Regions from separate parts of the Comamonas sp. 4034 genome, predicted to be linked through region 2. Evidence: predicted binding sites of a transcription regulator. Region 2 holds the regulator's gene; each other region holds the start of a gene.
The links. Region 2 encodes sigma-54, which starts transcription at its own class of promoters, with help from an activator protein. Its sites were predicted from a motif close to TGGCANGNAANCTGCTTT; they were not measured.
Positions count from the first base shown of each region.

Region 1: ABIE32_RS12650 ([protein-PII] uridylyltransferase) is a predicted target of sigma-54. The motif match lies at 3,216-3,233, and genes of this name have one in related genera.
Region 3: ABIE32_RS15665 (TorF family putative porin) is a predicted target of sigma-54. The motif match lies at 7,552-7,569, and genes of this name have one in related genera.

Region 1 is NZ_JBNDIT010000010.1:95,821-105,556, reverse strand. Features, by position in the region: gene def (peptide deformylase) at 1-487, shown strand, start outside; gene ABIE32_RS12650 ([protein-PII] uridylyltransferase) at 555-3,158, opposite strand; gene map (type I methionyl aminopeptidase) at 3,326-4,141, opposite strand; gene purL (phosphoribosylformylglycinamidine synthase) at 4,322-8,344, shown strand; gene ABIE32_RS12635 (PAS domain S-box protein) at 9,339-9,736, shown strand, end outside.
Region 2 is NZ_JBNDIT010000002.1:34,603-44,338, reverse strand. Features, by position in the region: gene ABIE32_RS02755 (DMT family transporter) at 1-31, shown strand, start outside; gene ABIE32_RS02750 (tRNA-binding protein) at 94-432, shown strand; gene ABIE32_RS02745 (hypothetical protein) at 518-1,285, shown strand; gene ABIE32_RS02740 (aspartyl/asparaginyl beta-hydroxylase domain-containing protein) at 1,418-2,341, shown strand; gene ABIE32_RS02735 (glutaredoxin domain-containing protein) at 2,448-2,927, shown strand; gene rpoN (RNA polymerase factor sigma-54) at 2,989-4,623, opposite strand; gene lptB (LPS export ABC transporter ATP-binding protein) at 4,726-5,502, opposite strand; gene lptA (lipopolysaccharide transport periplasmic protein LptA) at 5,526-6,194, opposite strand; gene ABIE32_RS02715 (thiol:disulfide interchange protein DsbA/DsbL) at 6,488-7,132, opposite strand; gene ABIE32_RS02710 (SPOR domain-containing protein) at 7,190-7,912, opposite strand; gene argS (arginine--tRNA ligase) at 7,939-9,645, opposite strand; gene ABIE32_RS02700 (DUF2214 family protein) at 9,682-9,736, opposite strand, start outside.
Region 3 is NZ_JBNDIT010000014.1:122,456-132,191, forward strand. Features, by position in the region: gene glcE (glycolate oxidase subunit GlcE) at 1-1,027, opposite strand, end outside; gene ABIE32_RS15640 (SMP-30/gluconolactonase/LRE family protein) at 1,095-2,042, opposite strand; gene ABIE32_RS15645 (Lrp/AsnC family transcriptional regulator) at 2,108-2,584, opposite strand; gene ABIE32_RS15650 (aminotransferase class V-fold PLP-dependent enzyme) at 2,671-4,923, shown strand; gene ABIE32_RS15655 (ammonium transporter) at 5,032-6,330, opposite strand; gene ABIE32_RS15660 (P-II family nitrogen regulator) at 6,396-6,734, opposite strand; gene ABIE32_RS15665 (TorF family putative porin) at 6,776-7,513, opposite strand; partial or broken gene ABIE32_RS15670 (magnesium chelatase domain-containing protein) at 7,805-8,002, shown strand; one part of gene ABIE32_RS15675 (IS3 family transposase) at 8,137-8,389, shown strand; one part of gene ABIE32_RS15675 (IS3 family transposase) at 8,389-9,233, shown strand; partial or broken gene ABIE32_RS15680 (IS3 family transposase) at 9,470-9,700, opposite strand.

The sequences.
Region 1 (9,736 bases), on a different contig from region 2:
GCAGCCCGTCGCTGCATTCGACACCGACGCGCTGCACCAACTGGTGCAGGACCTGCTCGATACCATGCGCGCTGCGCAGGGGGCTGGACTGGCGGCGCCGCAGATTGGGGTTGACCAGCAGGTGGTGTTTTTTGGCTCCAGCGAGCGCAACCCGCGCTACCCCGATCGCCCCCTGGTGCCGCCAACGGTGCTGATCAACCCGGTCATCACACCCTTGTCGGATGAAGAGGCCAGTGACTGGGAGGGATGTCTGTCCGTGCCCGGCATGCGAGGGCTGGTGCCGCGCTGGCAGAAGATCCGCTACACCGGTTTCGACCAGTATGGGGATTCGATCGACCGCGTGGCCGAGGGCTTCCATGCCCGTGTGGTGCAGCATGAGTGCGATCACCTGTGGGGCAAGCTCTATCCCATGCGGATGCGCGACTTCACGCAGTTCGGTTTTACCGAGGTGCTGTTTCCCGATATCAGCGCGGCCGAAGACGATTAATCAAAAATAATAGCAATCGGCGCTTGATGGAAAAGCCCAGGAACTGGTTTTTATAGCCAGTAACTGCTTACGCCGGAGCGGCCAGTGCCCACAGCAGTTCGGTTTCGATGGCAATCTGGCTCACATTGTTCTGCAACTCCGGGCCTTGCAGCAGAAAGCTGTCTTCCACCCGCTCCCCCAGGGTGCTGATCTTGGCCAGCTCCACGCTCAGCTGGTGGCGGGCCAGGACGCGTGCCACGGTGTACAAAAGGCCTGCACGGTCGGCGGCAGAAATGGACAGCAGCCAGCGCTGGCCTTTGTCATCGGGCCGCAGCAGCACGCGCGGCGCAACCGGAAAGCTCTTGACGCGGCGTGAAACGCGGCGCTGCACCGGCTCGGGCAGTGGCTTGGCTTCCGCCAGCGTGCGGCTCAGTTCACTCTCCACCAGATTGATCAGCTCACGGTAGCTTTGCGGTGCATTGGTGGCGATCACCTGGAAGGTGTCGAGCGCATAGCGGTTGAGCGCTGTGTGCACCCGGGCATCCAGGATCGAGAAGCCGGCGCGGTCGAAGTAGCCGCAGATGCGGGCGAACAGGTCGGGCTGGTCGGGCGCATACACCATGACCTGCAGGCCTTCGCCAGCGAGCGATTGGCGGGCGCGCACGATGGGCGTGCTGCTCCCCACATGGCGTGAGAGGTGGCGGGTGTGCCATGCAATGTCGGCTGCCTCCTGTCGCATGAAGTAATCCACCCCCAGGGTGTCCCACAGGGCCTTGTGCGACTCGTGTGGCTGGGCCGAGAGCGCGAGCATCACCAGGGCTTCGCGCTTGCGGATTTCGGCCTGCGCCGCCAGGTCGGGCGCCCGCCCGCCCAGCATGCGCAGGGTGGCGCGGTACAGGTCTTCCAGCAGCTTGCCCTTCCAGCCGTTCCACACCTTGGGGCTGGTGCCGCGTATGTCGGCTACGGTCAGCAGGTAGAGGGCCGTGAGGTAGCGTTCGTTGTGCACGCGCTTGGCAAAGGCTGCTATCACCTCGGGATCGGACGTGTCCTGCTTTTGCGCCACCTGGCTCATGGTGAGGTGCTCGCGCACTAAAAACTCCACCAACAGGGCGTCTTCCCTGGCAACCCGGTGGTCGCGGCAGAAGCGCTTGACCTCGGCGGCGCCAATTTCCGAATGGTCGCCGCCGCGCCCTTTGCCGATGTCGTGAAACAGCGCTGCCAGATACAGAATCCACGGCTTGTCCCAGCCCGCAGCCAGTTGTGAGCAATAGGGGTACTCATGGGCATGCTCTGCCATGAAGAAACGCCGCACATTGCGCAGCACCATCAGGATATGCTGATCGACGGTGTAGACATGGAACAGGTCGTGCTGCATTTGCCCCACGATGCGGCGGAAGGGCCACAGGTAGCGGCCGAGCACCGAGGTCTGGTTCATCAGACGCATGGCATGGGTGATGCCCTGCGGTTGCTGCAGGATCTGCATGAAGGTGGCGCGGTTGACGGGATCCTGGCGGAAACCGGCTGTCATCACCCGGCGTGCATGGTAGAGCGCGCGGAAGGTGCGGGCCGACAGATCGGTGAGGCCTGGCTCTGTTTCATATAGCAGGAAAGTGCGCAGGATGGCGTGCGGGTTGCGCAGATACACTTCGTCGTCGGCGACTTCAATGAGGCCTGCCTTCTCGTAAAACTCATCATCGATGCGGCGCAGCGCGTGGCTGCCCGGGTGCAGGCGCTCGTCGATGTTGAGCAGCAGAATCTGCGTCAATTGAGCCACCGCCTTGGCCGCCCAGTAATAGCGCTTCATCAGCTCCTCGCTGGCGCGCTTGGGGAAACGGTGTCCGGCCGGTGTTTCCGTCTTGAAGCCGAAGGATTCGGCCACCGGTGTCTGCAGGTCGAACACCAGGCGGTCTTCGCGTCGCCGGGCCACAATGTGCAGCCGCGCGCGGATGAGGCAGATCAGGTCTTCATTGCGCTGCAGGTTGCGCACTTCGTAGATGGTGGCCAAGCCCTTGCCGGCGAGCGCCTTCCAGCTGTCGCCCAGGCCCGTGGCACGGCCCAGCCAGATGATGGTCTGCAGATCGCGCAGGCCGCCGGGTGATTCCTTGCAGTTGGGCTCCAGGGAATAGGCGGTGTTTTCGTACTTGTTGTGGCGCTGCTGCATCTCCAGCACCTTGGCCACCACAAAGGCATCCGGGCTGATGGCCTGGTCCAGCGCGCTCTGGAACTGCCTGTACAGCGGCGCAGAGCCGGCGATGCGGCGCGACTCCAGCATCGCTGTCTGCACGGTGACGTCGGCCCTGGCTTCCGTGATGCACTGCACCACGGTGCGCACACTGGAGCCGATTTCCAGTCCCGCATCCCAGCATGACCCGATGAAATGCTCGATTCTGGTGCGCAAGGGGGCCTCATGCTCCAGATCGGTGCCATCGGGCAGCAGCACCAGCACATCGATATCGGAATGCGGAAACAGCTTGCCCCGGCCAAAGCCGCCTACGGCGACGAGGCTGAGGTGGTCAGGCAGGCCGGCCAGATGCCACAGGTCGCGCAGCAGGTCATCGGCCAGGTTCGACAGCTTGCGCAGCTGCGTCTGGATGCCGCGCGTGCTGCTGCCTCCGGCCATGATGGCCTCGAACAGGGTGGCGCGCCGGGCCTGGTACTGCTCACGCAGCTGCGGAATGCGGGGATCGTTCATGGTGCAAGTCAAAGCGGTCCATGGCAGTGTGCCATAGCGGAAAACCAGTGATTCCCATAAGCATGTGCTGTGCCAGCCTTCATCTGCTGCCGCCAGAGCCCGATGGCAAAGAAAAAGGCGGCATGCTGTGCGCAGTGCCGCCTGGGTGAGAGCGCAGGGTTAACCGCTCAGCATTTGGTCGTCTTGACGAAGTCGGGCAGCGCGGGGGAGCCATCAGACAGGGTCAGCACCTCGTAGCCGGTGTCGGTCACCAGCACTTCCACTTCCCACTGGGCGGAGAGGCTGTGGTCCTTGGTGATCACGGTCCAGCCGTCGTTGCCCAGGTCCTTGATGTCCTTCTTGCCGAGGTTGAGCATGGGCTCGATGGTGAAGATCATGCCGGTCTTCAGTTCCACGCCTGTACCTGGACGGCCATAGTGCAGCACCTGGGGCTCGTCGTGGAAGACCTTGCCGATGCCGTGGCCGCAGTATTCGCGCACCACCGACAGGCCGTGGCCTTCGGCAAACTTCTGGATCGCGTGGCCGACATCGCCCAGGTGTGCGCCGTTCCTGACCTGCACGATACCGTGCCACATGGCCTCGAAGGTGAGCTGGCATAGGCGTTTGCCGGCGATGGTGCCCTCGCCGATGATGAACATGCGGCTGTTGTCGCCAAAGTAGCCCTCTGGCGTGATGATGGTCACGTCCACGTTGACGATATCGCCCTTCTTGAGGGGCTTGTCATTGGGAATGCCGTGGCATACCACATGGTTGACCGAGGTGCAGACGTAGGCGGGGTAGGGTGTCATGCCGGGGGGCTGGTAGCCCAGGCAGGCGGATTTGGTGCCTTGCTTTTCCATGGCTTCGGCGCACAGCAGGTCGATCTGCTTGGTGGTGATGCCTGGCTGGATGTGGGGGGTGATGTAGTCCAAAACCTCCGAGGCCAGGCGGCCTGCGATGCGCATCTGTGCAATGTCTTCTTCGGTATTGATTTTGATGGTCATAGCCCATGATTATCCCACTGCACCCATTGGCCTGTTGACCATGCGGCTACGTACCCTGTCAACGCACAGTAAAATCCCGGGTTAACCCCGCCCTTGCATCCGTTGCTGCAGCCAGCCTGTGGTGCGAGCAAGGCGCATGTGTGCTTTCCTCCATCCTCCTAGTCCCACATAGGCTGCCACGTGACACTGCACCTGACCCAGCTAGCCGGCGGTAACGCCCTGAGCTCCTTCCGCGCCCAACAACTGCTGACCGCATTGACGGCAATCCATCCAAAAATAACGGGCATTGCTGCCCGTTTTGTACATCTGGTGGCCACCAATCAGCCCTTGGCTGGTGCAGATGCACAGCGCGTGGCGGCCCTGCTGACCTATGGCGACCCCTACGCAGGCAATGACGAAGGCCTGGCTTTTGTCGTTACGCCGCGCCTGGGTACGATCTCGCCCTGGGCGTCGAAGGCGACCGATATCGCGCGCAACTGCGGCCTGGACGTGTTCCGCGTGGAGCGCATCACCGAATACCGGGTAAGCCTCAAATCCGGCCTGCTGGGCGGCGCGCCAGAGCTGAATGCAGAGCAATCCGGCCAGATCGCCGCGCTGCTGCATGACCGCATGACCGAATCGGTCTTTGCCACCCGCGCCGAAGCCGAGCAACTGTTTTCTGCGCTGCAGGCGCAGCCCATGGAGTTTGTGGATGTGCTGGGTGGCGGCGCTGCCGCGCTGGAGGCTGCCAACAAGCAATGGGGCCTGGCCCTGGCCGATGACGAGATCGAGTACCTGGTCAAGGCCTTCAATGGCCTGGGACGCAACCCTACCGATGTGGAACTGATGATGTTCGCTCAGGCGAACTCCGAGCACTGCCGCCACAAGATCTTCAACGCCAGTTTCACCATCGATGGCGTGGCGCAGGAGAAATCGCTCTTTGGCATGATCCGCAACACCGAGCAGGTCTCGCCCCAGCACACCATCGTGGCCTATGCCGACAATGCCTCCATCATGGAAGGCCACGCTGTCGAGCGTTTTGTGGCGAAATTCGATGCAAGTGCCGGAACAGAAGTTGCACCAAGCTATCAAAAAAATAGCGCCATCAACCATGTGCTGATGAAGGTGGAAACGCACAACCACCCGACGGCCATCTCTCCCTTCCCAGGCGCCTCGACCGGTGCAGGCGGCGAGATCCGCGACGAAGGCGCCACCGGCCGGGGCTCCAAGCCCAAGGCGGGTCTGACCGGTTTTACCGTCTCCAAGCTCTGGGGCAGCGAAGTGGGCAAGCCCGAGCACATTGCCAGCCCGCTGCAGATCATGATTGAAGGCCCGCTGGGTGGCGCTGCATTCAACAACGAGTTCGGTCGTCCCAACCTGACGGGTTATTTCCGCGAGTACGAGCAGCAGGTGGGTGACATCACCCGCGGCTATCACAAGCCCATCATGATCGCGGGCGGCCTGGGCATCATCGATTCCGAGCTGACCAAGAAGATTGAATTTCCCGCAGGTACGCTGCTGATCCAGCTGGGTGGCCCCGGCATGCGCATCGGCATGGGCGGCGGCGCAGCCAGTTCCATGGCCAGCGGCACGAACGCTGCCGAGCTAGATTTTGATTCGGTGCAGCGTGGCAACCCGGAGATCGAGCGCCGTGCGCAGGAAGTCATCAACCATTGCTGGCAGCAAGGCGCGGGCAACCCGATCCTGGCGATTCACGACGTGGGTGCCGGCGGCCTCTCCAACGCCTTCCCCGAGCTGACCAACGATGCGGGCCGTGGCGCGCGCTTTGACCTGCGGGCCGTCAAGCTGGAGGAGTCTGGCCTCGCCCCCAAGGAAATCTGGTCCAACGAAAGCCAGGAACGCTACGTGTTGGCCATCGCGCCTGAGTCGCTGGCACAGTTCACGGCGTTCTGTGAGCGCGAGCGCTGCCCGTTTGCCGTGATCGGCACCGCCACCGGTGAGCGCCAACTGGTGTTGGAGGACACGGCTGTCGCGTCGGGAGACCAGAAGTTCCCCGTGGACATGCCCATGGATGTGTTGCTGGGCAAGCCGCCCAAGATGAACAAGGATGTGGCCACCGTCACGCGTGAGCTGCCTGCCATCGACCTGACCGGCGTGCCGCTGGAGAAGGCGGTGATCGATGTGCTGGCCCACCCCACCGTGGCCTCCAAGCGCTTTCTGATCACCATTGGTGACCGCACAGTGGGCGGCCTCACCCACCGCGACCAGATGGTCGGCCCCTGGCAGGTGCCCGTGGCCGATGTGGCCGTGACCCTGGCAGACTTCAAGGGCTTTGCAGGTGAGGCCATGGCCATGGGCGAGCGCACGCCGCTGGCGGCCATCAATGCCCCGGCCTCGGGCCGCATGGCTGTGGCAGAAGCCATCACCAATATGCTGGCGGCGCCCATTGCACTCTCCAAGGTCAAGATGTCGGCCAACTGGATGGCGGCCTGCGGCGAAGCAGGCGAAGACGCCGCGCTGTATGCAACGGTCAAGGCCGTGGGCATGGAGCTGTGCCCGCAGCTGAACATCTCCATTCCTGTGGGCAAGGATTCGCTGTCCATGCGCACGCAGTGGAGCGAGGGTGGCGAGGTGAAGAAAGTCACCTCGCCTGTGAGCCTGATCATCACCGGCTTTGCTTCGATCGACGATGTGCGCGGCACGCTCACGCCACAGCTTGACGCTGATGAGGACGACAGCACACTGGTGCTGGTGGACCTGGGCCGGGGCAAGATGCGCATGGGTGGCTCCATTCTGGGCCAGGTGCTGGGGCAAAGCGGCAATGAGACCCCCGATCTCGACGATGCCAAGGACCTGATTGCCATGGTGGACGCCGTGAATGCGTTGCGTGCCAAGGGCCAGATACTGGCCTACCACGACAAGGGCGACGGTGGCCTGCTGGCGACCGTGGCCGAGATGGCTTTTGCTGGCCATGTGGGTGTGGCGCTGAATGTGGACATGCTGGTCACCGAAGGAGACGGTATCTCCGACAGCCGCATGGACAGTGGCGAAGGCAAGAACTGGGGCACCCAGGTGTCGGGACGCCGCGAAGACCTGACCTTGCGTGCGCTCTTCAACGAGGAGCTGGGCGCCGTGCTCCAGATCCGCACCGGTGACCGCGACGAGGTTCTGCAGATTCTGCGCGAACACGGCCTGGCCACCTGCAGCCATATCATCGGCAAGACCCGGCCCGAGTCGTCCACCATGGACATGGGCAAGGGCGAACTGCAGGTCTGGCGGGATGCCAAGAAGGTATTTGGCGCAACGCTCTCCGATCTGCACCAGGTCTGGGACGCAGTGAGCTGGAAGATCGTCCAGCAGCGTGACAACCCCGCCAGCGCCGACAGCGAACATGCCGCAGCCGGTGAACCTGCCGACCCAGGCATGCACGTTCAGCTTTCGTTCGATCCGCAGGACAACGTGGCAGCACCTTTCCTCAACGTGGCGGCCAAGCCTCGCGTGGCAGTGCTGCGCGAGCAGGGCGTGAACTCGCATGTGGAAATGGCCTATGCATTTGCCGAGGCAGGCTTTGATGCGGTGGATGTGCACATGACGGACCTGCAGACGGGCCGCGCACAGCTCAAGGACTTTGCGGGCGTGGTGGCCTGCGGCGGCTTCAGCTACGGCGACACCCTGGGTGCCGGTATTGGCTGGGCACGCTCCATCACCTTCAATGATCGCCTGTCCGAGCAGTTCCAGCAGTTCTTCGGTCGCACGGATACCTTCGGTCTGGGCGTTTGCAACGGCTGCCAGATGTTTGCCGAGTTGGCAGACATCATTCCCGGCGCGCAGGACTGGCCACGCTTCACGCAGAACCAGAGCAACCGCTTTGAAGCACGCCTGTCGATGGTCGAGGTGCTGGAGTCGCCCTCCATCTTCCTGCAAGGCATGGCTGGCAGCCGTCTGCCGATTGCCGTGGCACACGGCGAGGGCTATGCCAACTTCAGGTTCCGCGGCAATGAAGCGCAGGTGGTCAAGGCCATGCTTTTTGTGGACAACCATGGCCAGCCTACCGAGCAGTACCCGTTCAACCCGAACGGCTCGGCTGGCGGCCTGACTGCCGTCACCACCGCCGACGGACGCTTCACGGCCATGATGCCGCACCCCGAGCGTGTGTTCCGCAATGTGCAGATGAGCTGGGTGGACTACGAGAAGGTGGGCGGCAAGTCTGAATTCAGCCCCTGGATGCGCGTCTGGCGCAATGCGCGCAAGTGGCTGGGTTGAGGCCCTAGGCTGGTTCGGCAATCGATACCGCAGTGCATCTGCTGCTGCGGTATCGGTTGCTGTCAATTTTCCGGCCAGAGGCCCGCTTTGGCCGCCAGTTTTATGAACGTACCAGTGATTCCTCTGCACTTCAAGTGCGGTGGATGAAGCGAAAGCTCGGATCGGTTCGTGCCTGACAGCACTCCCTTTCATCCAATAGCCGTTTCCTCCAGGGAATCGCCTACCTCATGGGCAGCCAACTGCTGCGTTTGCCTCAAGAACGTGTTTACGATCTCCTCGCACCGCGATAGCGGCTTTGCAGGGCGCTCCTGACCGGGCACCCCCAAACCCACTGTCCCTATGGGGTGGAGTGAAATCGGGCGATTTCTGCATGCTAGCCCTTGCTTTCACCCCGGTGCAAGCTGCGGACCCTCGCTTCGAACTCATTCCGACTGCACTCCAACGCGGCTGCGTAGAGATCGTAAACACGTTCTAGCATTGTGCGAGTCTGTCGTGTCGCTCCCCCAGGCCCAATCTTTCTTGAGGGGCATGGATATCAGCCCTTCGCTTCTGTTTCCGTCCCCGCTCCTGTTTTCCCGTAGGTTCTTGAGGTGGTCTCAAACCTAATGAATGCCACTGCCGGTGCTTTCGAGCGTTGGGAGGAAGGGCTCTGGGTGTCTCGCAGGTCGACGCCATTTCCGCTCTGGCGACACAAAGTGGCAATGCGTTGCAATGCTGCGCGAATGAAAGCGTAGAAGAGGGGAATTTAGGTATCCACATCACTTGTCAGGCGGGAACCCGGGCGTCATTGTCTGCATCTCCAAAGGCTTGAATGTGGTATCGATACCAAAAATTACCTTTTTTAAAATTCTTCATAAATTGCGCGCCTGATAGTGTATATATATGTATCAAATCGCGCTATAAATTCACATATTCGGTGGAGAGATGCATGAAGGCGGTGATGCGCTGCTGTCGCTGGCTCGCGGCTATTTCACTGTTATCCAGGAGTTGATGCATGCACGAAGATTTTCCAGAAATCCCTTCGGGCCTGCTGGACCGATGGCACGGGCTGTTGCGGAACTATGCCGATCTGTTGCACTTGTCCGTAGCGCGGGTACTGCGTCTGCAGCATGGGGTCTGGCATTTGATGTCGGCTGCAGGCCCGGCAGCCGATCGCCTGGAGAACGGTCCGGTGGTCACGAAGGAGCCGCCGTTCGCGGGCGAATTGGTGGTCGCCCAGAGGCTGGTATGTCGGGAATCATTGAGCGATGCTACTTTCATCTTGAAACATCAAGACCGTGAGCGCATCGCGCAGAGCTACCTTGGCATACCGGTCTACTGGCCCAGCGGCAGTCTGTTCGGTGTTCTGGATGCGCTCAACGATGCTCCCAGGGTGTTCACCGACGCCGAGCG
Region 2 (9,736 bases):
GAATGTCTTCTCCAAGGCCGTGGGGCATTGACTGCAGCCCCCCCTCAAGCGTTTCTCGACAGTTGACGCACCGCGCTGCGGCAAGATGGCGGCATGAACGACATCAGTTTTGACGATTTTCTGAAGGTGGAGCTGCGCGTGGGCCGGGTGCTCGCCGCCGAGGTGTTTGCCGAGGCGCGCAAGCCCGCCTACAAGCTGCAGGTCGATTTCGGCCCCGAGATCGGCATCCGCAAATCCAGCGCGCAAATCACCCAGCTCTACCAGCCGCACGATCTGGTGGGCAGGCTGGTGGTCGGTGTGGTCAACTTTCCCAAAAAGCAGATCGGGCCGCTCATGAGCGAGTGCCTGATCACCGGCTTTCACAACGCCGACGGCCATGTGGCGCTGTGCGTGCCCGATGGCGATGTGCCCCTGGGTACTCGCCTGCTGTAGCGCTGTTGTCCCTGCACGACAGGGCGGCAGCGGCTGAGAGCGCCCTTTTACAATGCAGCCACACTATCCATAACAAGGGTTGCATATGCCGTATCTGGGCGCGGGCGCACACATCATCATTGCCATTTTCTTTGCCATTCATGCCGTGCGCACCGGGCAGAACAACTACTGGCTGTTCATCCTGCTGGCATTTCCGTTTCTGGGCAGCGTGGTGTACTTCTTCGCCATCTTCCTGCCCAGCTCGCGCCTGCAGCGCCACGCGCGCCAGCTGGCCAGCAGCGCTGTCAAGGCGCTGGATCCGACGCGCGAAGTGCGCGAAGCCCAGGCCGCCTACGACTACAGCCCCACGGCGCAGCATGAAATCCGCCTCGCGCAGGCACAGCTGGCCGTTGGCAACGCGCAGCAATCGCTGCGCCACTTTGAAGCGGCAATGAAAGGCCCGTTTGCCACTGACCAGGACATCCGCTGGGGCGCCGCGCAAGCCGCCTACCATGCGGGTGAGCCCCGCACCGCGCTGCAATACCTCAAGACCATTGCGCAGACCGATGTGCACTACCGCGCAGAGCCCGTGGGCCTGCTGATTGCCAAGTCCTACGCGATGCTGGGCGACCAGGAGATGGCGCGCAAGAGCTTTGATTTCGTGCGCGAGCAATCGGGCGGCTTCGATGTGATCGCCGAATACGCAATCTGGGCCGCAGAGCAGGGCGACTGGGCCACGGCCAACCGCCTCAAGGCCGACGCCGACAAGGCCATGACGCACTGGAGCGGCCAGCAACGCCTGCTGAACAAGGAAATGCTGCTGCGCCTCAAGGCGGCGTTTGCCAAGCAGGGCAAGCAAAGCAGCACTCGGTAGCTATTGAGGCTGTTTTTGGCCTCCAGCGCTTATCCACCAAGCGCCATCAGCTATTGTTTTTGATATTACGAAACGCCCGTGCTTTGCGATTGCGCAGCACGGGCCGCAATGCCCTCGGTAAAATCGGCGGCTATGGCAAAAATCATTGTTCTGGCCCTGGTGCTGCTCTTCTTTGGCTGCGGCCTGTACATGCACCTGCGTGGCAAGGTGCGGCACAAGGTGCTGCGCCAGCTGTTTGACCACTCCACCTTCACGGCGCCGTTCAACGTCTTCATGTTGGTGTTCAGCAAGGTGCCGCGCACGCCTTACCTGCCCACCAGCACCTTCCCGGAGCTGGCACCGCTGCAGGCCAACTGGCGCGAAATTCGCGAAGAAGCCATCAACCTGCAGAAGAACATGCAGATCAAGGCGGCGGCCAACAACGACGACGCGGGCTTCAACTCCTTCTTCAAGACCGGCTGGAAGCGCTTCTACCTCAAGTGGTATGGCGACGCCCACCCCTCTGCCATGGAGCTGTGCCCCAAGACCACGGCGCTGGTCAAGGCCATCCCCAATGTGAAGGCCGCCATGTTTGCCGAGCTGCCGCCCGGCGCCAAGCTCAACCTGCACCGCGATCCGTACGCGGGCTCGCTGCGCTACCACCTGGCCGTGCTGGCCCCCAACGACGACCGCTGCATGATCGAAGTCGATGGCCAGCCGTACAGCTGGCGAGAGGGCGAAGGCGTGATCTTCGACGAGACCTATATGCACTGGGCAGAAAACCGCAGCGAAGGCAACCGCATCGTGCTGTTCTGCGATGTGGAGCGCCCCATGACCAACGGCTTTGCCCAGTGGCTCAACCACTGGCTGGGCAAGAATGTGGTCGCTGCCGCCAGCTCGCCCAACAATGAGGGCGACCCGCGCGGCTTCATCAGCCGCATCTTCAAAATCTCGTTCTACATGGGCCAGTGGCGCCGCCGCTACAAGGCCTGGAACAAAACCGCCTACAAACTCACCAAGTTCGGCCTGATGCTGGCCGTGGCAGCGCTGTTTGTATGGTGGCTGTGGCCCGCTTGATGGGCCCAATCTTGATCACTGAAAAAAGCCACTGGTGCGCAAATGCCCAGCGGCTTTTTTCTTTTATATGATTGGCTTGGCCCCCCAGTGCCTCCCTGGAGACTCCATGCGTTCCTTTTGCCTTACGTTGTTGTTGATTGCAATCTACCCGTTCGCAGGTGCGCAGACGCTGTACAAAACGGTGGGGGCCGACGGCAAGGTGGTCTACAGCGACCGGCCCCCTGCCGAAGGCAACGCCCAGGCCCTGCAGCAGGAGCAATTGCCGATCAGCATCGTGCCGGGCATGCCACCGGCACCCGCAGGCAAGGCGACCGCGAAGAAGGCGGTGGTGCAGCATGGCCAGGCCGTGTTGTACATGGCGCAATGGTGCGGCTACTGTCGGCTCGCGCGCGCCTATCTGGCCAAAAACCAGATCGCCTACCGTGAAATCGATATCGACACGCCAGACGGCAAGGCCGCTTTTGCAGAGATCGGCGGCCGGGGCGTACCGGTGCTGCTGACAGACGGCCAGCGGCTGGCGGGGTTCCGCGAATCCAGCTATGACGCGCTGTTTGCCAAGCGCAAGGCTGCAGCGGGCAAGAAATAAGGCAAAACTGGCCCCTGGCACCCGCCCATCAAGCGCGATAAGCTACACAAATAATAGCAATCTACAAGGTCTTGCGCAGGCTGGCCGCCGGAATACGCAAGGCTTCGCGGTACTTGGCGACCGTACGGCGCGCGCACTCGATGCCCTGCTCCTGCAGCAGATCGGCGATCTTGGCATCGGACAGCGGCTTTTTCGGGTTTTCCTCGTCCAGCAGCTGCTTGATCAGCGCCTTCACCGCCGTGCTGGAGGCGCTGCCCCCGGTTTCGGTGCCCAGGCCCGAGCCAAAGAAGTACTTGAGCTCAACCGTGCCCTGGGGCGTTGCCATGTACTTGGCCGTGGTCACGCGGCTGATGGTGGATTCGTGCAGGCCCAGCTCATCGGCGATCTCGCGCAGCACCATAGGGCGCATGGCAAGCTCACCATGCACGAAGAAGTTGCGCTGCCGCTCCACAATGGCCTGCGACACCCGCAGGATGGTGTCGAAACGCTGCTGGATGTTCTTGATGAACCAGCGCGCCTCCTGCAGCCGTTGCTGCAGCGCCCCATGGCCTTCGCTGCCCTTGTGGCTGCGCAGGGCGTTGGCATACACCTCCTGCACGCGCAGGCGCGGCATCACTTCGGCATTGAGCTGTACGCTGAAACCCGGCACGGGCAGGCCGCGCTCGTTGCTGGGGCGCACGATGATGTCGGGGATGATGGCGTTGCGGTCAACGTCTGCATAGGGGCGGCCCGGGCGTGGCTCCAGCTTTGCAATCACCGCCAGCGCGCTGCGCACGGCAGCTTCGCTGCAACCCGTCAGCTGCATGAGCTTGCGCACATCGCGGCGCGCCAGCAGGTCGAGCGATTCCTGGCATACGAGCAGCGCAGTCTCCAGGGCGAGCGCATCAGCCTCGGGGTGGGCAGAGCCTTCCTCATCCAGCAGGCGCTGACGGGCCTTGATCTGCAGCGCCAGGCATTCGGCCAGGGTGCGAGCGCCCACGCCCACCGGCTCCAGGCTTTGCAGCAGGCGCAGCGCCACGGTCAGGTGGTGCAGCAGCGCGTCATAGGCCTCCGGATCGGAGGCATCGCCAAAGCTCTGCGCCAGCTCGGCCAGGGTCTCTTCCAGGTAGCCGTCGTCGTTCAGGGATTCGATCAGAAAGTACAGCGCGGCACGGTCTTCCGGGCACAGCCGCAGCGACAGCGCCTGGCGGTGCAGCACGTCCTGCAGGCTGATGTGTACCGAGCTGCGGTCTGATGCGGGGGTTTCGTCTTCGTCATCTCCAGCGCTGGCACGGGCTGGCACATCGCCGCCCCACTCTTCCCAGTCGGAGGCAGAGTCGCCCGCAGCGGCTTCGGCGTCGGCACCGGTTTCCTTGCCAGCGGCAAAGTCCAGGGTTTCGCCTGCAGAATAATCTGGCTCAAAATCAGCTTCCGTGCCTACTGAGTCTGCGGAAGAAGCTATCTTTTCAGAAGTATTTTCCGCGCGCTCATCACCTGCATCCGCACTGGCACCCGTCGCATCGGCAGGCGCTGCTGCGGCGTCCGGCTCTGCAGCGGCCTCCTCCGCATCCCGCTCCAGAAACGGGTTTTCGTCGAGCATCTGCTCCACTTCCTGCGACAACTCCTGCGTGGACAGTTGCAGAAGCCGGATGGACTGCTGCAGCTGCGGCGTGAGCGTGAGGTTCTGCGAGACGCGCAGTGACAGCGAGGGCATCATAGCGAGCCCCCTTGCATGGCAATGTATGCGCTTGCTATGAAACGGTTGTGTGACCGGCCAGCCACCGCGCGAACAACGCGTTGCCAGCCAGGTCTGCGTGCATCACATGCGGAAATGCTCACCCAGGTACACCCTCCTCACATCGGCGTTTTCCACAATCTCTTGCGGCGTCCCGGCTGCCAGCACCTTGCCATCACTGATGATGCAGGCGTGGTCGCAAATGCCCAGGGTTTCGCGCACGTTGTGGTCGGTAATCAGCACGCCGATGCCACGGTCTCTCAAAAAAGCGACGATACGCTGGATCTCGATCACCGCAATCGGGTCAATGCCCGCAAACGGCTCGTCCAGCAGAATGAAACGAGGCTGCGTGGCAAGCGCCCGTGCAATCTCGACACGGCGACGCTCGCCGCCAGAGAGTGCAACGGCCGGCGACTCACGCAAGTGCTCTACACGCAGCTCCTGCAAAAGCGCCGTCAACTGGCGCTCCACCTCATCGCGTGGCAATGGCTTGCCATTGGGGCCTTTTTGCAGCTCCAGCACGGCGCGCACATTGTCCTGCACGCTGAGCTTGCGGAAGATCGATGCTTCCTGCGGCAGATACGACAGGCCCAGCTGCGAGCGCTGGTGAATCGGCATGTTGGCCACCGAGTGGCCGTCGATGCGGATGTCGCCGCCATCGCTGCGCACCAGGCCAACGATCATGTAGAACGATGTGGTCTTGCCCGCGCCATTGGGGCCGAGCAGGCCGACGACCTCGCCCTTGCGCACCGACAGCGACACATCCTTGACGACCTTGCGGCTGCCATAGGATTTTTCGAGGTGCAGCACTTCGAGCTGGCTGCGATGGTCGCTGGCTGCCGCCTTGGCGTTGACCGAGATTCCCGACGAAGTTTCAGCCACGGTCACTTGGCTCCGTCATTGAGTTGGGTGCTCGGGCGCAGCTTTTCCTTGTCGTCCGCAGCGGGCTTGGCCTTGCCTGCGTCCGCTTTCGCATCGGCCTTTTCATCGGCCTTGGGCGTCAGGATCACGCGTACGCGGCCATTCTTGGGCGCGCCGGGTTTGGTTTCTGCCGTCTGCTCGCCCTTCTGGCCATTCACGGTAAAGGTGTCGGTCAGGTTGTTGTAGACGATGACCGAGCCGCTGACCTGGTCGGTCAGGGTGGTTTCACGGTAGCGGCGCAACTCGCCCCGGCGCTCGAAGTGCACGGTATCGTCGCGACCGTTGTAGGTGATGACTTCGCCTTCGCCTTCGACAAACTCGGACGGCGCGCCGGGCGCGGTGTCGCGCTTCTGGCGGAAGAACGCCAGCTTGCCGGGCGCCGCCGTCACCACACCGTGCTGGTAACCATCGCGGTCCTGGCTGACGGTCAACTGGGCGCCGCGAATGATGATGGTGCCCTTGGTCACCACGACATTGCCGGTAAAGACGCTGGTCTGCTTGAGCTCATCGTGCGTACCATTGTCCGCCTCGATGTTCATGGGCTTGGTGCGGTCGGCGCGCTCGGCGTGCGACAGCAATGGCAGCGCCAGCACAGCCGCCATCAACAGGGTGGAAAAAATACTAGGTCTCATAAGGCATGAATCTTGCTCTTACCCATTGTAGCCATGCTGAGGGGCCTGCCGCCAGCGCTGCGGAAATCACCCACGTTCCCTGCGATGCAGAGGCGCCGGAATGTCCGGAAAGCCTGCTTGACCGCCCCCGATCCGCCTGCTTACAGCAGGCAATGGCTTTTGCTTGGCCGTGTCAGCTTGCCGCCTTTTGCGACACGGGCGCCTTTCAAGGCACAGCCCCCAGCGATGAAAAAAGCCCGCATGTTGCGGGCTTGGCGGTGTGGTTCTGCACGATATCCGTATTCGGTATCGGATCAGCCCTGGGTTGCCAGGAATTCCACCACCTGCAGCACATTGGTCATCGAGCCTGCGCGCGTTCCATCGGTGTAGTACTTGCCTGCCACGCCCATGGCTGGCACGCCTTCCACGCCGTAGGATTCCTGCAACTGCGTCGCCTTGCGCACCTGGTTGGTGACCGAGAACGAGTTGTAGATGTCCTTGAACTTCTTGATGTCGACGCCGTTCTTCTCCATCCAGGCGAAGATTTCGTCGTCCTTGTTCAGGCGCTGGCGCTCCACGTGAATGGCGCGGAAAACCTTGACATGCACGTCAGGGATCAGGCCCATGGTTTCCAGCGTGTAGTAGATCTTTTGCTGAGGAATGAAGGTGTTGTTGAACGCGACGGGCACGCGGCGCACCTGCAGGTTCTTGGGCGCCGTCTTGGCCCAGGCTTCAAACTGGGGCTCAAACGCGTTGCAGTGCGGGCAGCTGTACCAGAAGAACTCGATCACGTCGACCTTGCCGGCCGGCGCATCGGGGTTCACGGGCTTGGCCAGCTTGAGGTAGTCCTTGCCTTCCTTGAACTTGGCCTGGGCTTGTGCGCCAGTGGCAAAAGGCAGGCTGATGGCAGAGGCAGCCACTGCCGAGGCAGCGGTGGCGGAAAACGCACGACGTTTCATGTTTTGTTATCTCCAGTAGCGGGTTGCGAGGTAGGAGTCGCTGTGGTTTGAAAAAGTTCAACGCTGCACGCGCACAATTTGCGCGTCGACGCCAGCGCCATCCAGTTTACCTTTGAGGCCATCCGCATCGTCACGCTTGTTGAAGGGGCCCACGCGCACACGGTAGACCGTGCGACCGTTGACCTCGCGCTCAGTCACGCGGGCTTCCCAGCCCATCATGGCCAGCTTGGCGCGCTGGGCATCACCGTCGGACTGGGTGCGGAAAGCCCCTGCCTGCACGAAATACTGGAAACCATCCGAGCCATCGGCACCGCGCGACTTGGCCAGATCGCCCAGCGGATCGGTGGCCTGCCCGGCCTTGGGGTCGAGCTTGGCTACCTGGGTCTTGTCTGCGGGTTTGTCAGCAGGCTTGCCATCGGCGGTGGTTGTCTTGCTGTCGGGCAGCACCACTTCGGGCTTGGGGGGCTTGGTGTCGGCAGGCGGCTTGGTGTTTTCAGTCACCGTCTTGGGCGGCTCCGGCACGACCACGCCCTGCGCGGCAGGGGCTGCGGGCGCGGGGTTTCTTGCGGGGTTCTTGCCGTACAGCGGCGAGTTCGGGTCCCAGTTCTGGTTGCGCTCGGCTTCGGCCTTGTCCTTGGCTTCGCCGCGCACATTGCCTTTGTTGACAAACGGCACCGGTACGTTGGTCACATAGACAGCCACGGCCAAGGCCGCGCCTACGCCAATCAGCAGCCCCAGAATCAGGCCCAGAATCGTTCCACCACGTTGATGTCGTCGCATTGCAGTTTTTACCTTTGTTCGCAAAATCACATGCGTTCTGGCGCACCCACGCCCAGCACTGCGAGGCCATTGCGCAACACCTGCGCCGTGGCAGCCACCAGCGCCAGACGGGCCAGCTTGACGGGCTCATCGTCCACCAGAATGCGTTCAGCATCATAGTAGCTGTGGTAGCTGGCAGCCAGATCACGCAGGTAGAACGTAACATCGTGTGGCGCGTTGCCGTCAGCGGCAGCCGTCAGCATCTCGGGGTACTTGGCAAGCAGTTGCATCAGCGCCTGGGCCTGAGGGCCCTGCAGTGCCGACAGATCCACATTCTGGAGTGCCGCAGCCGCCGCGCCGGACTCCTGCCACGCGCGCAGCACCGAGCAGATGCGCGCATGGGCGTACTGCACGTAGTAGACGGGGTTGTCGTTGTTCTGGGCCACGGCCAGGTCGACGTCGAAGGTGTATTCGGTGTCGGGCTTGCGCGAGAGCAGGAAGAAGCGCACCGCGTCCTTGCTCGTCCACTCGATCAGGTCGCGGAGGGTGACGTAGCTGCCTGCGCGCTTGCTGATCTTCACTTCTTCCCCATTGCGCACCACACGCACCATGGTGTGCAGCACGTAATCGGGGTAGCCCTGGGGAATGCCGACGTTGGCTGCCTGCAGGCCGGCGCGCACACGGGCAATGGTGCCGTGATGGTCGGTGCCCTGAATGTTCACCACCTTGCCGTAGCCACGCTTGAACTTCTGGATGTGGTAGGCCACATCGGGCAGGAAGTAGGTGTAGTTGCCGTCGGACTTGCGCATCACGCGGTCCTTGTCGTCACCAAATTCGGTAGATTTGAGCCACAGCGCCCCGTCCTGCTCGTAGGTGTAGCCGCTGTCGATCAGACGTTTGACGGTGTCTTCCACATAGCCATTGGTGTATAGGCTCGACTCCAGGTAGTACTCGTCGAACTTGAGGTTGAAGGCCTGCAGATCCTTGTCCTGCTCATTGCGCAGGTAGGCCACCGCGAAGTTGCGGATGTTGTCGTAGTCTTCGACGTCGCCATTCGCGGTGAATTCGCGGTCGTCGGCCTTGACGGTTTCCTTGTTCAGGAAGGCCTGGGCGATCTCGGCAATGTAGTCACCGTTGTAGAAGTTCTTGGCCAGCGGGTTCTCGGCATCGGTCGGCCAGCATTCGTCGCCCGGCTTGAAGCCTTTGGCACGCAGCTGTGTGCTCTTGGTGAGCGTGTCGATCTGCACGCCAGCGTCGTTGTAATAGAACTCGCGGTGCACCTTCCAGCCCTGGGTGGAATACAGGTTGCTGATGGCGTCACCAATGGCGGCCTGGCGGCCATGGCCCACGTGCAGTGGGCCTGTGGGGTTGGCCGAGACGAACTCGACGAGAACGTTCTCGCCCCGGTCAGCCTGGTGGCCGAAGCGGTCGCCCTGCGCGAGCACTTCGCGCACGATCTGCTGCTTGGCAGCGGGCTTGAGGCGCAGGTTCAAAAAGCCGGGGCCGGCGATTTCCACCGCGTCCACCCATTGCTGGAAGGGCGCTGTCGCCTCCAGCGCTGCCTTCAATTGCTCGCCCAGTGCGCGCGGATTCGCCTTGAGCGGCTTGGCCAACTGCATGGCAGCGGTCACGGCATAGTCGCCATGGGCGGCCACCTTGGGCGTCTCGAACGCGGCGCGCTCGCCCGCGCCGGGCGACAATTTATCCAGCTCACCAGCCAGGGCTGCGAGCAAATCCTTTTTGACTTGCAACATATTTAGAAATTCTTGGGAGGCTGGCAACCAGCTGGGCTACCAACCCCGGGCATAAAACACGGCCACTGCGGCGATCACGGGAATCAGGTGG
Region 3 (9,736 bases), on a different contig from region 2:
AGCGCACGGCCTCGCCGGGCCGAAAGCACACCGCGCTGCCGCCCACACTGGCGGCCATGGCGTGCAAGGCAGCGGCATGCTGCATGGGCGCCTGCACCCAGCGCAGCGCACCTCCCCACTCCATCAGTGGTTGAATGGCCTGTTCGGTACAAGGCAGCGCCGGCGTGGTGGCCGGCACCGACAACCGCCACAGCGCGTGGTCGGCTTCCATCTGCGTGAACCAGGGCAGTTGCTGCTCGCGGCAGGCCAGCCACGCGCCATCGGCCTGGGCGTGGTCAAGCATGGTGCCGCCCATGTGGCTGAGCGCCGCCTCGACGGCAGCCATGGCACCGCGCAGGCGCACCAGCAGGTGACCGCTGTCGCTGCTGCCACCCGACTGCCACAGGCTGGCGTTGATGGGCAGCGGCTGCGCGCGCCAGCCCGCCAGCATGTCGATGGCCTGCTGCTGGCTGCATTCGTAATACAAGGTGGCCTGGGCCCGCTGCATGGGCAGCACCTTGATGCTGATGTCGGTGAGCAGGCCCAGCGTACCCCAGGCGCCTGCCATGAGGCGCGATACATCGTAGCCCGCCACGTTCTTCATCACCTGGCCGCCAAAGGTGAGGTGCTCGCCCACACCATTGATCATGGACAGGCCGAGGATGTAATCGCGCACGGCACCGGCCGACACACGCGCGGGCCCCGACAGGCCTGCCGCCACCATGCCGCCCACCGTGGCCTGCGAGACACCGGCGCCCAGGTGCGGGGGCTCGAATGCGAGGCATTGGCCACGCTCGGCCAGCACCTGTTCCAGCTCGGCCAGCGGCGTGCCGCTGCGCACGGTGACGACCAGCTCGCTCGGCTCGTAGCTGACGATGCCGCCATAGCTGCGCGTATCCAGCAGCTCGCCACCCAGGCGAACGCCGTAAAAATCCTTGCTGCCGCCGCCACGGATGCGCAGCGGCGCCTTGTGGGCATGGGCAGATCGAACGCGCTCCTGCCAGTCGAGCACGGTGGGGTGATGAGAGGCAGCCACAGCTTGGTCCATGGCCCGATGGTAGCCGCAGTTGCAAGGGCTGTCGCCCGCTCAAGAAAGCGTTGCGGCGGAAATGGGTCTAAAAGCCGTGCTCCAGCTCGCGCCAAGGCTGTGCAGGCAACCCGGCCACGCCCACGCGCATGGCAAACACGCAGCCCGACAGCGGTAGCTGGGCCAGCTCCTGCGGGCTGCGGCCATGGCGCGCCGATGTCAGGTAGAGCGTGCGGCCGTCACTGCCGCCAAAGCAGGGCATGGTGGGGCAGAGCATGGGCGTGGTGTGGCTGGCCAGAATGTCGCCGCGCGGCGATATCTGCAGCACACGCCCGCCTTCGTACATGGCGCACCAGTAATTGCCTTCCACATCCACTGCAGCGCCATCGGGCCGCCCGCCGTAGCCGGGCTCGCCTGGCGTCCAGCCTTCGGGTTTGCCGTCGAACTGGATGAATACCTCCCCTTCTCCTTGCGGGTTGCCGTTCACGTCGCAGGCGTAGCGCCTGACGGTGTGCGTGGGCGTATCGGCCCAGTACATGGTGCGCCGGTCGGGCGACCATGCCAGGCCATTGGCGTTGGCCACACCACCCAGCACCTTGCGCACCGTTGTGGTGCCTCCACTGGCATCCACACAGTACAGCGCCCCCACCGGTTGGCGCGGGCCGCTGGCTGGCTCGTGGATGGTGCCCACCCACAGGCGGCCTTGCGCATCGCAGCGGCCATCATTGCCGCGCTCGGTAGCCTGGTCGATCGGCAGGCGGGCGATGTCGTGCAGGGTGCCACCCCAGTCGGTGGCGCGGCAGATGCGGTCGCGCAGCACCACGATCCAGCCATCGAGCACGCCACCGCTGCGCGCCGGGGCAATGCAGCCGGGCTCGGCGGGCATGTCCCAGCGGTCAAGGTAGCCCGATCCGGGCATGGTACGCCACAGCTTTCTGCCCGCCACGTCCACCCCATACAGCACACCCCCACTGGCCTGCCAGAAAGGAGATTCTCCCAACGCAAACGGCTGGCTGATCACGGTATGCCAGATCATGGCGTTCCTTCGGAAAAAACTTGAAACATGGGCCTGCCTTGCATTTTCTGTGCCACCGCACCTGTTCAGGGAATATAGGACAGCGGCAGCGCGGTGGTGAACTTCAGCTCCTCCATCGCAAAGCTGGACGACACATCGAACAGCTGGGTGTCGGCAATCAGCCGCTTGTAGACCTTGTCATAGGCGGCAATGTCGGGTACCACCACGCGCAGCAGGTAATCCACATCGCCGCTCATGCGGTAGAACTCCACCACCTCGGGAATGGCCTGCACCGCGCCCCGAAAGCGCTCGAACCATTCCTGGCTGTGCGTGCTGGTGCGCACCGCAACGAAAACGGTGACGCCCACGTTCACCTTTTCGCGGTCCACCAGCACCACCTGGCGCTTGATGACACCGGCCTCCTTGAGCCGCTGAACACGGCGCCAGCATGGCGTGGCCGACAGGCCCACCTGGGCAGCGAGATCGGCGACCTGAATCTCGGCGTCAGCCTGCAGCAACTCCAGCAGCTTGCGATCAATGGAATCCAGTTTTATCTTTTGCATGATTATTGGAATTTACTTCCAAATATAGTGCCACAAACAGCTGAATTCGCATACGTATGCCCTGGGCTGGGCCCGACAATTTGCGTATGGAAATCTACCTCGACGCCAACGCCACCACCCCCGTGCTCCCGCAAGCCCGCGCCGCCGCCATGGCCGTGATGGGCGATGCCTACGGCAACCCCAGCAGCATTCACGGCAGCGGACTCAAGGCCCGCGCACTGCTGGACGAAGTGCGCGCTGCCGCGCGCCGCGTGCTGGGTGTGCCCACCGGACAGTTGCTGTTCACCAGCGGCGCGACCGAGGGCATTCAGACCGCCGTGCTGTCAGCGCTGACCGCACTGCGCCAGCGCAAGGATGCTGGCGACACGACCACGCTGCAATTGCTGTACGGTGCCACCGAACACAAGGCCGTACCCGAGGCACTCAAGCACTGGAACGCGGTGCTGGGCCTGCATCTACCGATCCAGGCCATTCCGGTGGGTACGGATGGACGCCATGACCTGGACTGGCTGCGCGCGCAAGCGCCCACTGCAGGCCTGGTCTGCACCATGGCAGCCAACAACGAGACAGGTGTTGTGAGCGACCTGGACGCCATAGCAGGCGCACTGCAGGGCAGCCCCGCGCTGTGGCTGGTGGATGGTGTGCAGGCCCTGGGTAAGCTGGCGCTCAAGCCCCTGGAGCGCGGCATCGACTACGCGCCCTTCTCCGGCCACAAACTCTATGCGCCCAAGGGCGTGGGCATGCTCTATGTGCGTGAAGGCGCGCCATTTACCCCGCTGCTGGCCGGTGGCGGCCAGGAAGGCGCACTGCGCGCAGGCACCGAGAACATGGCCGGCATCGCGGCGCTGGGTGCAGTGCTGCAGGCGCTGCAGGATGGCGCCACCTTTGCCGATGCCGCCACACTGGCCGATCACCGCAGCCGGCTGGCTTCAGCCTTGAACGAGGCGTTTGCCGGCCTGGTGTTCAACGCACCGCCCGCGCTGAGCCTGCCCACCACGCTGAATTTTGCGGTGCCCGGGCTCAGCTCCAAGCTGCTGCTCGATCTGTTTGACGCCGCAGGCCTGCGCGTGAGCGGAGGTTCGGCCTGCAGCGCATCCAAGGCGCAGCCCAGCTATGTGCTCGAAGCCATGGGCCTGCCCGCATGGCAGACGGCCGCTGCCGTGCGCATGTCCTTCGGCGCAGCAGACTCCACCGCGATGATCGACGAAGCCTGCGCCCGCATCCGCGCCTGTGGCGCCGCATTGCGCACCAATTGCCTGGTGGAAGCGCCACAGGCTACCGAACATGGCGCTGTTCCATTGCTGACCCGCTTTGTCGTTGACGGCGCCTGCTGCTATCTGGTGGCCGACGCCGCCAGCCAGCGCTGCGTGGTGATCGATCCGCTGCCCGAGCTGGTGGACCGCCTCGCGCAATGGGTGCGCTGCCGGGAATTCACGGTCGCTGCGGTTGTCGACACCCACAGCCACGGCGACCACCAATCCTCCGCACCCGAGCTGCGCGCAGCCCTGCCACACCAGTTGCAGGCAGAAGGCGCCACAGATGCGCTGGGCTGGCCTGAGGGCGCTGCGCAGATCGCGCTGGGCGCTCATCGCCTCACGCGCCTGGCGCTGCCGGGCCACACAGCCGATTCCACTGCATACCTGCTGCACGAGGGCGATACGCTGCGCCTTGCCTTCGTGGGCGACACCGTGATGCCCGGCGCCTTGGGCCGCAGCGACTTTGCCCAGAGCGAGCCGCTCGCCTACGCCAGTTCGCTGCGCACGCTGGAGCAGGCCGTTGGTCCGCACACGCTGCTGCTGCCGGGGCACGACTACGAAGACCGTTTTGCCTGCACGCTGGGCGTGGAATGCACGGCCCAGCCGCTACTGGCTGGCGTGTTGCAGGGCCAGTTGGATGCAGCGGCCTTTGCCGCCGCCAAGGAGGCGCTGGAGCGCGACCTGGCACCTACCGCGTACCAGACCATGGCCTGCGGCGCCCGCGTGGATGCCTGTACGCAGTCGATGCATGTCGAGCTGCCCATGGAGCAGGCCCAGGCATTGCGGCAGGCAGGCACCCCGCCGCTGCTGGTCGATGTGCGCGAACCCTATGAGCAGCAGCTGGGCAGCGCACCCGGGCTGGAAGGAGACGACCGCGTCCAGGCGGTGCCGCTGTCCGGCCTGCTCAATGCACTGCCCCAATGGCTGGCACTGCCTGCCGAGACGCCCGTGGTGTTCTACTGCCGGAGCGGCAACCGCAGCGCCCAAGCCGCCCGTGCGCTGCGGCGCCTGGGGCACCACCAGGCCTTCAGTCTGGCAGGAGGCCTGGCCCTGTGGCCCGAACCTGCAACCGCAACGGAATAATCACCTTCCTCGGCACGGTGCCGCACAGCTGCAGCGCCAGCAGCGCAAGTAAAAAAAGGCCGGCCGGGCTCTTCGCCCGTCCGGCCTCCCAAGGAGTATGAGGAACGATCAGCGGCTGTAGGCCACCTCGCCGTGCGTGCTGATGTCCAGGCCTTCGCGCTCGGCCTCTTCCGACACCCGCAGCCCGATGGTGTACTTGCAGACGGCAAACGACACCGCTGCCACCACGCCAGACCACGCCAGGGTCATCAGCACGCTCTTGACCTGCACCCACACCTGGTGGGCCATGTTGTAGCCTTCCGGCTCCACACCGCCCAGGCTGGATGCACAGAACACCCCCGTCAGGATCGCGCCCAGAATACCGCCCACGCCGTGCACGCCGAACACGTCGCAGGTGTCGTCGGCCTTGAGCATGCGCTTGAGTCCCGACACGCCCCACAGGCACAGCGGCCCGGCGATGGCGCCCATGATGATCGAGCCCATGGGCCCCACCAGACCCGCAGCAGGCGTGATGCAGACCAGCCCGGCCACTGCGCCCGATGCGGCGCCCAGCATCGAGGCCTTGCCCTTGTGCAGTGCTTCGGCGGCAATCCAGCCCATCGCTGCGGCGCCCGTGGCCAAAATGGTGTTGATGAACGCCAGACCGGCAATGCCGTTGGCAGCCCCCGCCGAGCCCGCATTGAAGCCAAACCAGCCCACCCACAGCAGCGATGCGCCCACCATGGTCAGCGTCAGGCTGTGCGGTGCCAGCGCTTCGCGGCCAAAGCCGATGCGCTTGCCCACCATGTACGAACCCACCAGGCCAGCAACGGCAGCGTTGATGTGCACCACGGTGCCGCCCGCAAAGTCGAGCGCGCCGTCCTTGGCCAGCAGGCCACCGCCCCACACCATGTGCGCCATGGGGATGTAGCTGAAGGTGAACCACAGCACCGAGAACAGGAGAACGGCAGAGAACTTGATGCGCTCGGCAAATGCACCCACGATCAGCGCCACGGTGATGGCAGCGAAGGTGGACTGGAACGAGACGAACACGAACTCAGGAATGGTTGCCAGCGCCGCCGACAAGGTGTCGGGCTTGATGCCCGCGAGGAAGGCCTTGTCGAAGCCGCCGAAGAAGTTGCCTTCTCCCGCAAAGGCGAGCGAGTAGCCGTACACCGCCCACAGCACCGTGATCAGCGAAAAGATCACGAACACCTGCGCCAGCACCGACAGCATGTTCTTGCTGCGCACCAGGCCGCCGTAGAACAGCGCCAGGCCCGGGATCACCATCAGGATCACCAGCATGGTGGATGTCAGCATCCACGCCGTATCGCCGCTGTTGAGTGCAGGCGCCGCATCGGCTGCCATGGCGCTGCCAGCGGCAACCGCCGCTGCCGCTGCCCCTGCCAGAGAAAGTAGTCGTCGCATGTTATTCACACCTTTTAGATAAATTGGCCTCTAGCGCTTATCAATCAAGCGCGATTAGCTATCTTTTAGAGAGCATTCGTTCCGGTTTCGCCGGTACGGATGCGCACCACCTGCTCCAGCGGCGACACAAAAATCTTGCCGTCGCCAATCTTGCCGGTGCGCGCCGCGTTTTCAATCGCTTCGATCACCCGGTCCACCAGGTCTTCGCCAACCGCGATTTCCAGCTTGACCTTGGGCAAGAAATCAACCACGTACTCGGCGCCGCGGTACAACTCGGTGTGGCCTTTCTGGCGACCAAAGCCCTTGACTTCGCTGACCGTGATGCCTTGCACCCCAATGTCGGACAGCGCCTCTCGCACTTCATCGAGTTTGAAGGGCTTGATCACCGCCACTACCAGTTTCATGTTCATAGCTACTCCTTCTCATGCGCTGCAGCGGTGCAGCATCAAAACGTCTTGGCCAGGCTGACAATCGCACGGCCCTTGTTCACGAACCCGAAATCACCGGTCTTGTTGGCCCCCACCCAGGCAGCGCTGAGCGACAGGCCATCTCCCAGGTCATAGCTGCCGCCCACGCTGTAATCCAGGTAGTTGGGCACCCCAAGATCCTTGATATCACTGGAAAACCGGGTGTAGCCCACAGACACCTTCAGCGTCGTCTTGGGTGCCACTTCCTGCGCAAACGCCACATTCAGGTAGCCGGTGTTGCGGCCTTTCATCGATCCGTCGATCTTGTTGCCCGCCCAGCCAAAGTAATCCTTCGACACGGTGTGCGAGTATTTCACCGTCACCGGACCATAGGTGCCCGCGCCATACAGTTCAGTCGTGTTGCCGGTGGTATTGCCGGGGTACACATAGGTCAGCAGACCCACGTCCCAATCCACATCGGCCGCCTTGAACTTGTAGCCACCGTAGAAATCCATTTCCACCCGGTTGCCGTCCAGCCATTGCACGGTCGAATTCCAGTTGCCCACGTAGAAGCCGGATTCGCCGAACGTGTAATCCACCCCTCCCTGCAGCGCCGGCTTGACCCAGCGGGCGCTCGATGTCTTTTGATCCTGCCCACGGAACTTGTAGTTGGTCGTCAGACCCACATTGGCCGTCAGCTGCGCACTGGCTGCCATCGGCAGCACCACGCACACAGCCCCGATCCATACCGCCCAACCCCGCTTGCTTTCAGCCATTGCCACACTCCTTATTGGTGATCTCGTATGGCCGATGCAATGCACAGAGCGTGCCAGCTTCAAAGTTCATCACCCTCTTGTGCTGATCCAGAAAGCGCCGTGCGCTATGGTTTTTGAAAGTGTGGCGCCTTCCGGCAGGCAGTTGGCTGCCGCCTGTATCGCCCGGGCGACGCATCCGCACCTCCTGGCGGCTGCCGCTTGCCCGAAATAACGGCTTTCGCCATGCTCAAAGCAGCCCTGTCCGTCTCAGAGGCGGGAAATCGCACCAATTTGGTGCAAAGGATGATCCCCATGAGTCTCGCCGTGGTGCACAGCCGTGCACTGGTGGGTTTGACCGCCCATACCGTTGCTGTCGAAGTGCATCTGGCCAATGGCCTGCCCAGCTTCACGCTGGTGGGTCTGGCCGACCTGGAAGTGAAGGAAGCCCGCGAGCGTGTGCGCTCGGCGCTGCAGAACAGTGGGCTGGAGTTTCCCCACAACAAGCGCATCATATGTAGTCAAGTGGTTTTTCGAGCAAAGTGGAATTTTCTATTCTGAGGCTCATTGTTGCTGCAGAGATCATGAAGCCCCCTTGAAAACCTGAACCACCCAGAAGTAGAGAATCCCCCCAATGGAGTCTCTACATGAAGAAATCTAGATTCAGTGAAGCCCAGATAGTCGGCATCCTCAAGGAGGTCGAACTCGGTGCCAAGGTCAACGAGACGTGCAGAAAGCACGGCATCAGCGAGCCAACCTACTACAAGTGGAAGAGCCAGTTCTCGGGCATGACGGTCTCGCACTTGGCCCAACTGCGCCAGTTGCAGGACGAGAACGCCAAACTCAAACGCATGTACGCTGACTTGGCGTTGATGCACCACGCGCTCAAGGACGTCGTTGAGCGAAAGCTCTAACCCCGGAGCGTCGCGAGATGGTCGTTCAAGCCTTAGTGGCCGAGCACGGCATGAGCCAGCGCCGCGCCTGCCAGGCCAGTGGTATCGCCCGCTCCACGCTGCGCTATCGGCCTGTTGCACGCGACGACTCCGGGGTCACCACCTTCATCCAGAACTACATCGCACTGAACCCGCGCCACGGCTTCGGGCTGCTGTACGACAGTGCCCGCCACCAGGACAAGCCTTGGGGAAAGACCGTGCTCTGGCGCGTGTACTGCGAGCTGCGGCTGAATTTACCGCGGCGAGGTAAGAAACGGCTGCCAGCGCGCATCAAACAACCGCTACAGGCTGCAGGCCGGCCCGACCAGGGGTGGAGCTGCGACTTCATGGCCGATGCACTATGGTCGGGACGGCGCTTCAGGACATTCAACGTCATCGACGAGTTCAATCGTGAGGGTCTGCGCATCGAGGTCGATACCAGCCTGCCTGCTGCGCGTGTCATCCGAGCTTTGAACGAGTTGGTGGAAGTGCGAGGTGCGCCGGTATCGATTCGCCTGGACAACGGGCCCGAGTTCATCGCCGATGCATTAGCGAAATGGGCGCAGACCAAGGGCATTGCCCTTAACCATACCCAGCCTGGAAAGCCCACGCAGAACGCCTATGTCGAACGATTCAACAAGACCTACCGTACCGAGGTACTCGATTGCTACGTCTTCGACAACCTGCAGGAGGTACGGGACATAACGGCCGACTGGCTGTACCGCTACAACCACCATCGACCTCACAAAGCCCTCGGCCGAATCCCACCTGTCGAGTACCGTGTCAAACTGTTCCCCAACCTCTACTTCTGACTGGCTCAGGAAATCGAGGGGACTTCAATCACACCACCATGACGATAGCTTTCAGCGTATGAATGTGGACTGCCCCTGATCGACTTTGTTGCATTACAGGGACTTCCATAAATGCAAGTGCGAAATGGTAGTTTTACTGGATCATGCTTGCCATGGTGATCAAAGTGCTTGAAATGAGGTGTTAGTGCCGATGCAAATCTGATCAGCAGGGGGTGCGGTAAAAACTTGGACTGGTTTTATGCCGTAAGTCCGAGGCTCACCCGGTATTCGATGGGGCTGAGTGAGCCAAGGGATATCTTGATCCGCTTTTCGTTGTACCAGCGAATGTAGTCGTCGACTACCTGAATGAAATGCGCAATGGTGACGCTCTTCCAGTCCCGAGGATAGAACAGTTCGTTCTTGAGGCGACCGAAGAAGCCTTCGCAAGCCGCATTGTCCGGAGAACAGGCCTTGCGCCACTGACGGCGCCGCTCGGCGCCGTGCTTCTTTGTTTTCCACTCGTC